Regions from separate parts of the Pantoea nemavictus genome, predicted to be linked through region 1. Evidence: predicted binding sites of a transcription regulator. Region 1 holds the regulator's gene; each other region holds the start of a gene.
What was found. The regulator LexA, encoded in region 1, represses DNA repair genes until DNA is damaged. The targets are predictions, from matches to a motif close to TNCTGTATGTACATACAGNA.
Positions count from the first base shown of each region.

Region 2: the regulator LexA is predicted to act here: its motif matches at 1,756-1,775, upstream of WH298_RS18090 (metal-dependent hydrolase).
Region 3: the regulator LexA is predicted to act here: its motif matches at 1,442-1,461, upstream of umuD (translesion error-prone DNA polymerase V autoproteolytic subunit).

Region 1 is NZ_JBBGZW010000001.1:2,453,586-2,456,864, forward strand. Features, by position in the region: gene plsB (glycerol-3-phosphate 1-O-acyltransferase PlsB) at 1-466, opposite strand, end outside; gene WH298_RS11185 (diacylglycerol kinase) at 593-961, shown strand; gene lexA (transcriptional repressor LexA) at 1,067-1,681, shown strand; gene dinF (MATE family efflux transporter DinF) at 1,818-3,140, shown strand.
Region 2 is NZ_JBBGZW010000001.1:3,921,425-3,924,703, reverse strand. Features, by position in the region: gene kduI (5-dehydro-4-deoxy-D-glucuronate isomerase) at 44-880, shown strand; gene kduD (2-dehydro-3-deoxy-D-gluconate 5-dehydrogenase KduD) at 894-1,655, shown strand; gene WH298_RS18090 (metal-dependent hydrolase) at 1,796-2,386, shown strand; gene WH298_RS18085 (L-cystine transporter) at 2,540-3,279, shown strand, end outside.
Region 3 is NZ_JBBGZW010000001.1:3,870,639-3,873,917, forward strand. Features, by position in the region: gene umuC (translesion error-prone DNA polymerase V subunit UmuC) at 1-1,000, opposite strand, end outside; gene umuD (translesion error-prone DNA polymerase V autoproteolytic subunit) at 1,000-1,422, opposite strand; gene WH298_RS17845 (GNAT family N-acetyltransferase) at 1,595-2,107, opposite strand; gene WH298_RS17850 (hypothetical protein) at 2,389-2,667, shown strand; gene ycgZ (regulatory protein YcgZ) at 2,879-3,124, shown strand.

The DNA.
Region 1 (3,279 bases):
CGAAGAACTTCTGCACGCCATTCAGAATACGCAGATGCGGTGTCGCTTCTCCCTGAATTTCACGTCCCGGCGCACGACCAAACATCACCGCAACGGGTAACATCTGGACATCGAGCTGTGGGTTGCTGCGGTGCAAATCGAGATAGTCGTGGAATAGCTTTACTGATTCCGGATTCGCCACGAAATAGGGAATAACGCGCGGGCCATCGTGAATAAACACGTGGCGCGGTAGCAAGGTGCCATCGATCTCCAGTGGAGCCAGCGGATCGGGCAGATCATGTTTCAGACATTGCGCCCGTAGCGTGAGAAGGTCAGCCTTTGAATCATAAGGCAAAACATACATCACTGGACGTGTCGGATCGATCCCGTGTTCAGAGACGGGATCGGTCGGAATGACCTTACTTTTTACCAAAATAGAGAGTGGTAAATTCAATAATTTGTAATAGAGTTTACGCCAACCTGACATAGACAACTTAAAGCCTCTTGTTAGCAAAGCGCGGCAAGCATACCAGAAAGCGCAGCGAAGATCTGTGGCTCTGCCACCTCCCACTGCCACACATTGACGTCAAAATAGTTCAAGGGTTCCATAAACATGGCAAATAACGTCACCGGTCTAGTAAGAATAGTGAAAGCAGCCGGTTATTCCTGGCAGGGCTTGCGTGCCGCATGGCAGCATGAAGCCGCATTTCGCCAGGAGGCGATTGCCGCGCTGGTGGCTATTATCGTGGCCTGTTGGCTGGATGTTGATGCCATTTCCCGCGTGTTAATGATTGGTTCGGTGGTACTTATCATCATTGTTGAAATCCTTAATAGCGCCATCGAAGCGGTGGTAGACCGCATCGGTCAGGAGCAGCATCCGTTAGCCGGGCGTGCCAAAGATATGGGATCGGCTGCCGTGTTGCTGACTATCTTACTGGCTCTGTTTGTCTGGATCGCGCTGCTCTGGACGCATTTGAGATAGGGATTCCAGATTCATCAATGCGCTGATTTTTCCCTCTGTTACGGTTTTCATTTCGCGAATACCTGTATATACTCACAGCGACTGTATAAACAACCAGGGGGCGGGATGAAAGCGCTAACTGCAAGGCAGCAACAGGTCTATGACCTGATTCGCGACCATATTAACCAGACGGGCATGCCGCCAACGCGTGCGGAAATTGCTGCGCAACTGGGTTTTCGCTCGCCCAATGCTGCTGAAGAGCATCTGAAAGCGCTGGCGCGAAAAGGCGTTATTGAAATTGTTTCCGGCGCATCGCGCGGGATACGCCTGCTGATGGAAGAAGAGCCGAGCGAAGGTTTGCCATTAATTGGCCGCGTCGCTGCTGGCGAGCCGCTGCTGGCACAAGAGCACATTGAAGCGCACTATCAGGTTGATGCCAACCTGTTCAAACCCAGCGCCGATTTCCTGCTACGCGTTAGCGGTATGTCGATGAAAGATATCGGCATTATGGATGGCGATCTGTTAGCGGTGCATAAAACTCAGGAAGTGCGTAACGGCCAGGTTGTGGTGGCGCGCATTGATGATGAAGTCACCGTGAAACGCTGGAAAAAGCAGGGCGCGATTGTCCATCTTCTGCCGGAAAATAACGATTTCCAGCCGATTATCGTTGATACCCGCGAGCAGTCACTGACCGTTGAAGGTTTGGCTGTGGGAATTGTGCGCAACGGCGAATGGCTCTGATCAATTTCTGATCCTCCCCAACTGCGGCGGCGTATGCTGCGCTGACCGCAGTCTGCTATTTTATTTCTCTGTGACATTTTCTGCGGCACTGTCGGGCGCATTATCACGCTGATACCGCAAACAACGGAATGCGCTGATGCAGCTGTTTTCCCCTTCAGATAAAGCACTCTGGCGGCTGGCGCTGCCAATGATCCTCTCCAACATCACCGTTCCGCTGCTGGGCGTGGTGGATACTGCAGTCATTGGTCATCTTGATAGCCCCATTTATCTCGCTGGCGTCGCCGTGGGTACCACGGCAACCAGTTTCATCTTCATGCTTCTGCTGTTTTTGCGAATGAGCACCACCGGACTGACCGCGCAGGCTTTTGGTGCGAATGATAAAAGCGCACTGGCGCGCGCCTTGACGCAACCGCTGCTCATCGCTTTAGTCTTCGGACTCTTGTTTATGCTGTTGCGCACGCCAGTAAGCAGTTTGGCGGCAGCACTGATGGGCGGCAGTCCGGAAGTGCAGCAGCAGGCGAAAATATTTATTGAGATTCGCTGGCTGAGTGCGCCGGCCACCTTGGCTAATTTGGTGATTCTTGGCTGGCTGCTGGGCGTGCAGTATGCGCGTGCGCCGATGGTGTTATTGATCGTCGGTAATCTGGTGAACATCCTGCTCGACCTGCTGTTTGTCCTCAAGCTGCACTGGGGCGTGGCGGGAGCGGCGGCGGCTACGGCGTTGGCCGAATATGTCACGCTGGGTGTGGGTTTGTGGATGGTAGCGCGGGTACTTAAATTGCGCGGTATCCACTTCACGCTGCTAAAAAATAGCTGGCGCGGTGATGCGGCGCGGTTGTTTCGCCTCAATCGCGACATTATGTTGCGTTCCCTTATGCTGCAAATCTGCTTCGCGTCGCTCACCATTCTCGGTGCGCGCATTGGCCCGGATGTCGTGGCGGTCAATGCGGTGCTGCTAATGTTCCTTACCTTTACTGCCTACGCATTAGATGGCTTTGCCTATGCGGTTGAAGCCTGTTCCGGTGAAGCGGTCGGCGCTAAAGATCGCAGCCGGTTATTGCTGATCTGGCACGCTGCTTGTCGACAAGCCTGTTTTGTGGCGGTGCTATTTGCGCTGATTTATGCCTTCACTGGCCCGCAGATTGTAGCGATGCTGACTTCACTGGAAGCACTACGCGACATGGCCGATCGCTACCTCATCTGGCAGGTGATACTGCCGCTGATTGGCGTCTGGTGTTATCTGCTGGATGGCATGTTTATCGGCGCGACGCGCGGACGAGAGATGCGAAACAGCATGGTAATAGCGGCTATTGGTTATGGCGTAGCGCTGTTGACGCTGCCGTGGCTCGGTAACCACGGTTTATGGTTGGCAGTAACGGTATTCCTGGCGTTACGTGGGCTAACACTGTGGCTAATCTGGCGGGGTCACTGGCAACGTGATAGCTGGTTTAACGCCTGATTAAGCGAAGCGTAACCTACAGATTAATCTGTAATTCTCTGCAAACTTCGAAGCGGCTACTACAATTACCTTATACGGCGCACATGAGTAGCGCGTTGTCTGGGTATATTGCCATATAGACAGGCGATATATCTATCTC
Region 2 (3,279 bases), 1.5 Mb from region 1:
GACCCGCATCGGGACCATTCCTTTGACTCTTGAGAGGCCTGAGATGGACGTACGTCAAAGCATTCACAGCGATCATGCCAAATCCCTGGATACCACCGGTTTACGCCGCGAGTTTCTGATCGAAAAAATTTTCGACGCCGATAACTACACCCTGACTTACAGCCATATCGATCGCATCATCATCGGCGGCGTAATGCCGGTGCATAAAGCGGTGACCATCGGTCATGAAGTGGGTAAACAGTTGGGCGTCAGCTACTTCCTTGAGCGCCGCGAACTGGGTGTCATCAATATTGGTGGGCCAGGTGTAATTGAGGTAGACGGCAAAACCTGGGAAATTGGCCAGCAGGAAGCGCTGTACGTGGGACAAGGTGCACAGAGCGTCATTTTTCGCAGTAGCGATGCTCATCAGCCCGCGAAGTTTTACTACAACAGCGCGCCAGCACATATTCACTTCCCAGACAAGAAAATCACCCTCGACGAGGCCGTAAAAGCCACCTTAGGCGATGCCGCCACCTCCAATCGTCGCACCATCAATAAATTCATCGTGCCGGACGTGCTGCCGACCTGCCAACTGACAATGGGACTAACGCGTCTCGATGACGGCAATCTGTGGAATACCATGCCGTGCCACACCCACGAGCGGCGTATGGAGGTCTATTTCTACTTTGATATGGCCGATGACAGCGCCGTGTTTCATATGATGGGCCAGCCGCAGGAGACGCGTCATTTATTAGTACACAACGAACAGGCGGTGATTTCACCCAGCTGGTCAATTCATGCTGGCGTTGGAACGCAACGCTATACCTTTATCTGGGGCATGGTGGGTGAAAACCAGGTGTTCGATGACATGGATCACGTCAACATCAGCGCGCTGCGCTAACAAGGAGCGAAGCATGATACTCAACGCATTTAATCTTGAAGGCAAAATCGCGCTGGTGACTGGCTGTAATACCGGATTAGGCCAGGGCATGGCACTCGGGCTGGCGCAAGCGGGCTGTGACATCATTGGCGTCAATCGCGCGGGGCCAGATGATACCCAGGCCAAAGTCGAGGCGTTAGGCCGTCGCTTCTGGTCAATTCAGGCCGATCTCACTAAACCCGCCGTCGTGCCACAGATTGTGCAACAGGCTGTCTCACAGGCCGGCCGTATCGACATTCTGGTCAATAATGCCGGCATTATTCGCCGCGAAGACGCACTTAATTTCAGTGAGCAGGATTGGGACGATGTGATGAACATCAATAGCAAAAGCCTGTTCTTCTTGTCGCAGCAGGTGGCACGGCAGTTTATCGCGCAAGGCAACGGCGGCAAGATCATCAACATCGCCTCCATGCTCTCGTTCCAGGGCGGGATTCGCGTACCGTCTTATACCGCCTCGAAAAGTGCGGTCATGGGATTAACCCGCCTGATGGCCAACGAGTGGGCGAAACACGGCATTAACGTCAATGCCATCGCGCCGGGCTACATGGCAACTAACAACACCGAACAGCTGCGCAGTGACGAATCGCGCAACGAGGAGATTCTCGGCCGCATTCCATCAGGTCGCTGGGGCATGCCGGACGATATGATGGGTCCCATCGTGTTCCTCGCCTCCAGCGCCTCGGATTATGTCCAGGGTTACACTTTAGCCGTCGATGGCGGATGGTTAGCACGCTAAGCTAACCCGTTCTTTTCCCGCGTCATTGTGGCGCGGGAATGCCAAAATTATTAACGCTTCGTTACAGCGTCACCATTCTCATTCACTGGATAAATCCCTATACTGGATGCATCGACAGTTTTATGCAGCCAGGTTTTATCATGACGGCCGAAGGCCATATTATCTTTGCCATTGCCAGCGCCATTTTTGCCAAGCGCGCGGAACTGACGCCAGTGATGGCCAGCGCCGATTGGTGGCATTTAGTGCCTGCTGCGCTTCTCACCTGCCTGCTGCCCGATATCGATCACCCGAAATCCGTATTAGGCCAGCGGCTGAGGTGGCTATCGCATCCGATTGCCCGCGCTTTTGGCCATCGCGGTTTTACCCACAGTTTGCTGGCCGTGGCGCTCAGCTTATGGCTATTTCAAATCAATGTGCCCGCCGACTGGTTTCTCCCCGCCGATGTGCTGCAGGGGATGACGCTGGGTTATCTCAGCCATATCGTCGCCGACATGCTAACGCCAGCGGGCGTACCTTTGTTATGGCCCTGCCGCTGGCGCTTCCGTTTACCGATACTGAATAGCCAGAAAGGTAACCAATTTGAGCGTGCGCTTTGCCTGGCATTAGTCGGCTATGCCCTGTGGTTCCCACCCGGGCTGCCCTCTTTTGGTGCTAATGGTTGGCCGGAACAGCTGTTTAATACGCTACAAAATGGCGTCGGTCGGCTGGTTAATGGTCAAAACGGTCAATAACCCGACAATTCAAGCGATAAAGTTATAAAACATTCTTTTTGGGTATAAGCCCGCTCCGCACTGAACTGATAACATTCCCAATATTCCCTAACGGGGATTTACTGTTTTCTGCGCCATCATAATCTGATGGCGCAGCACCTTCTGGAGTTGAGCATGGATATTCCCCTAATTATTAACATCGTGGCGTTTGTCGCGCTGCTGATTCTGCTGAATCGCATTGGTAATCAAAGCTGGAGCCTGTCAAAGCGCGTATTGACCGGTTTGGTATTGGGCGTGGCTTTCGGTCTGGCGCTGCAAACCATTTACGGCGAAAACAGCGCCACGGTAAAAGCATCGATTGGCTGGTTCAACATCGTCGGTAACGGCTACGTTCAACTGCTGCAAATGATTGTGATGCCGCTGGTGTTCGCCTCTATCCTGAGTGCGGTAGCGCGTCTGCATAATGCATCGTCGTTGGGCAAAATCAGCGTACTGACCATTGGCGTGCTGTTGTTCACCACAGCGATTTCTGCGCTGGTCGGCGTGATGGTGACCGGCTTGTTTGGCCTGAGTGCTGAAGGTTTGGTACAAGGCGCGCAGGAAACTGCTCGTCTGAGTGCGATTCAAAGCAACTATGTGGGCAAAGTGGCCGACCTCAGCACGCCACAGCTGCTGCTGTCATTCATCCCGAAAAACCCGTTTGCCGATATGGCCGGTGCCAATCCAACCTCGATCATTAGCGTGGTCATTTTTGCTGCCTTCCTCGGTGTGGCAGCGCTGCAACTGCTGAAAGATGACAAGGCTAAGGGCGAGCGCGTACTGGTGGCGATCGATACCCTGCAATCGTGGGTGATGAAGCTGGTGCGCTTGATCATGAAGTTGACGCCGTACGGTGTGCTGGCGCTGATGACCAA
Region 3 (3,279 bases), 1.4 Mb from region 1:
TCCAGATGCGATCTAAACAGTTGAGCGTTGCCTGAATAATGTCACGGCTGTCTGCGGTAGGTGTAATCAATGTCTGACTGGCCGCATTGGCGTAATAGGGATGATGCGGATCGTGCGGGCTGGTGCGAATAAAAGTGCCAATATGCCGACAATATTGCCGCTCGCTGCGTAGTTTCTCTGCGGCACGTGCGGCGTAATTAGCGATAGCTTCGCGCATGTCATGATATTCGGTGATGCGGTCACCAAAGGAGCGCGAGCACAGAATATTTTGACGATTGGGAATCACCTCTTCAAACGCCAGGCAAGCCTCGCCACATAATTCACGCACCGTGCGCTCCAGCACTACACCGAAATGTTTACGGATCAGTGCCGTGGGGGTTTCAGCGAGCTGCAGCGCGGTATTAATGCCCATCAGATTGAGCTTTTTTGATAAGCGTCGGCCAACGCCCCACACCTCTTCAACCTTGACCAGTTTCATCAACTCACGCTGGCGGTGCGGCAGGGAAAGATCCATCACATTCTCAGCTTTGGTCCAGCGCTTAGCGGCCCAGTTGGCCAGCTTGGCGAGCGTTTTCGTCGGCGCGATACCGACGCCCACGCGCAAGTGGGTGTCCTGATAGATGCGATCGCGAATGTCACGGCCTAACTGGTCAAACGTCATGCAAGCGTCGATGCCAGTGACATCGACAAAGGCCTCATCAATCGAGTACTCATCCACGCGCGTTGATATCAGCGCCAGCGTCTCCATCACGCGCCGCGACATATCGCCATACAGCGCATAATTCGATGAGAACACCACCACCTTGTGGCGCATTAACTCTTCGCGATGTTTAAAGTAGGGCGCACCCATTTTGATGCCGAGTGCTTTAGCTTCCCGGCTGAGGGAAATAATGCAGCCGTCGTTGTTCGACAGCACCACAATCGGTTTACCACGCAGGTCCGGGCGAAATACCGTTTCGCAGCTGGCGTAAAACGCGTTCACATCCACTAAGGCGAACATTAGCGGCCTATGGTTTTAATCACGTGTTTAACGATGCCGAAGACTTCGAACTCATCAGCGTCAGGAATAGCAATAATCGCATGGGCGGGATTCATCGGTTTGAGGTGCAGCTCAGGCTGCAACATCAGCTGTTTCACGGTGAACTCACCGGAAAGCGAGGCAACCACAATGTCACCGTGTTTGGGCTTAAGAGAGCTGTCCACAACCAGCATGTCACCTTCATTAATCCCACCGTCGATCATCGAGTCACCGCTGACCCGAATGAAGTAGGTTGAGCTGGGATGCTCGACTAGGAAATTATTGAGATCGATGCGTTGTTCAACGTAGTCCTGAGCTGGCGACGGAAAGCCGCAGGGCACGCGGCTAATGAACAAGGGTAACGCTAAAATGGCGCGGATCTCCGCGGGCTGATAAAACTGCATGGCTGCGATCTCAAATTATTACTGTATGTGTATACAGTAATATCGATTAACGGGATTGATCAAGTCAGAAGCGGGCAGGATTTGTAAAGCGGTTGGCAGCAAAGGAAATTTATTTTGTAGGGAAGTCCACGACTTGCTCGTGCTGGCGCAAGTCGTGGGTGCAACATGCGGCTTAAATCATCATCCCCAGAATCTGCAGCGTGCTCTGCTGCGAGGCGGTGATAAACGGAATATCTTTGATGTGCTGCATGCCGAAGGCTTCATAGAATTTTCGCGCGCGGACGTTATCGCCTAATACTTCCAGCCACAAATAGCCTTCACGCTTATCCCGCGCCTCATTGATGATGCTCTCGAACATCCATCTGCCGTAGTTTTTGCCGGTCTCTTCGGGATTGAGATACAGCTTATTCAGCAGCGCGCCGCTCATGCCTGAATCGGGTACCGGCGTGTTCCAGGTGACTTTGGCAAAACCAATCGGCTTGTCCGTCTCGGCGATCAGCCAGCTCTCATTCGGGGCCGCGAGGCTGCTGTTGAGCTCCGCAAGGCCATACTCTTTATCGATAAAGGCATCCAGTTCTTCTGCGGAAACCCACATATGTTTAAAATGCGCGCTGTAGGTCATGCGGCCCAGCTGATGCAGCAGCTCTGCATCCTCTGCCTGCGCTTTGCGTATGGTGAACTCCATGCCCGATATCCTTGCTGAATTCTGGTTATTGACCACTGCATCGGCCGCCGCATAGGCAGCTGAAGGGCACTCACCATAGCGTGTTAGTAACAAAAACCCAAGATAACCAGCGATTTCTGTTAACAATTTCGCGCGGCGGCATGGCCGGTCTTTACCCTGGTTAGCAATCTATCGATAATGCACCGGGGTCGTTGCAGGCCGCGCGTGCCAAGGCGAACCGCCGATGATCTATAGTTAACACTGAGAACCAAGCGTAAGCCCATATTCTCAGGAGGTAGAGGATGTCAGATTCACAACCAAAAATTATCGGCGAAGCGGCCTATGCGCTGCTGGTGCGCCGTGAGGAAGTTAACGTCTCTTCATTGCTCACTGAACTCGCACGCATGGCTGAAAAAGCAAAAAACGCGCAGCAACAGCAGCGTATCGCCAGCGCCCAACAGTGGTTGCTGACGCACCGCCAACCAGCAGGCAGCGATAATCGTGCCCATTCAGCGTTACGCGGACTGAGTCGTCAGGAAGGTAGCGTCAGAATGCCGTCAGCGGATGCAGACGATAGCTGATCAAACGTGGCTCATGCGTCGATGCCTTTCGGCGCTGAGCTCACGAATTTGGAAATAAAAGGTTTCCAATTATCCTAATTCGCGCCAGTTAGCACTTTTTGCAACAAATCCTACCGTATAAGTTCAGTAAGCTTTTTGTACAGCTTTAGATTTTCCTGTACAACTTTCCTTAGGTCGGGTGACCTAACATTTTACTTTATTGGGGTCAATTATGCGTCAGAACGGATACACGCCGAGTTCAGTCGAGGCCATTGCCAACTATTTCAGCAAAGCATCTCTGCCATCGCAGCAGGAAACGCTGGGCCAGATCGTGGTTGAAATCTTACGCGAAGGACGTAATCTCAACCGTAAATCACTGTGCACCAAGCTGCTACGCAGACTCGAATTGGCCGCCAATGCGGAAGAAGAGCATCACTATCATCAGCTGATCGGCTTGTTATTCGAACGCGAAAGCTGAGAGCAGGTTTAACGTCCAGGTTGTACAACTATAAGACTTTACTCTGATAACGCACTGCTTCATGCATGACCTGTGACGGGCTGTACTGCGCTACATTTCTCCGGTAGCGCATCCATTCTGCCGTAGTTCCCGGTCCGGGGCGAAGCGGCGTTCAG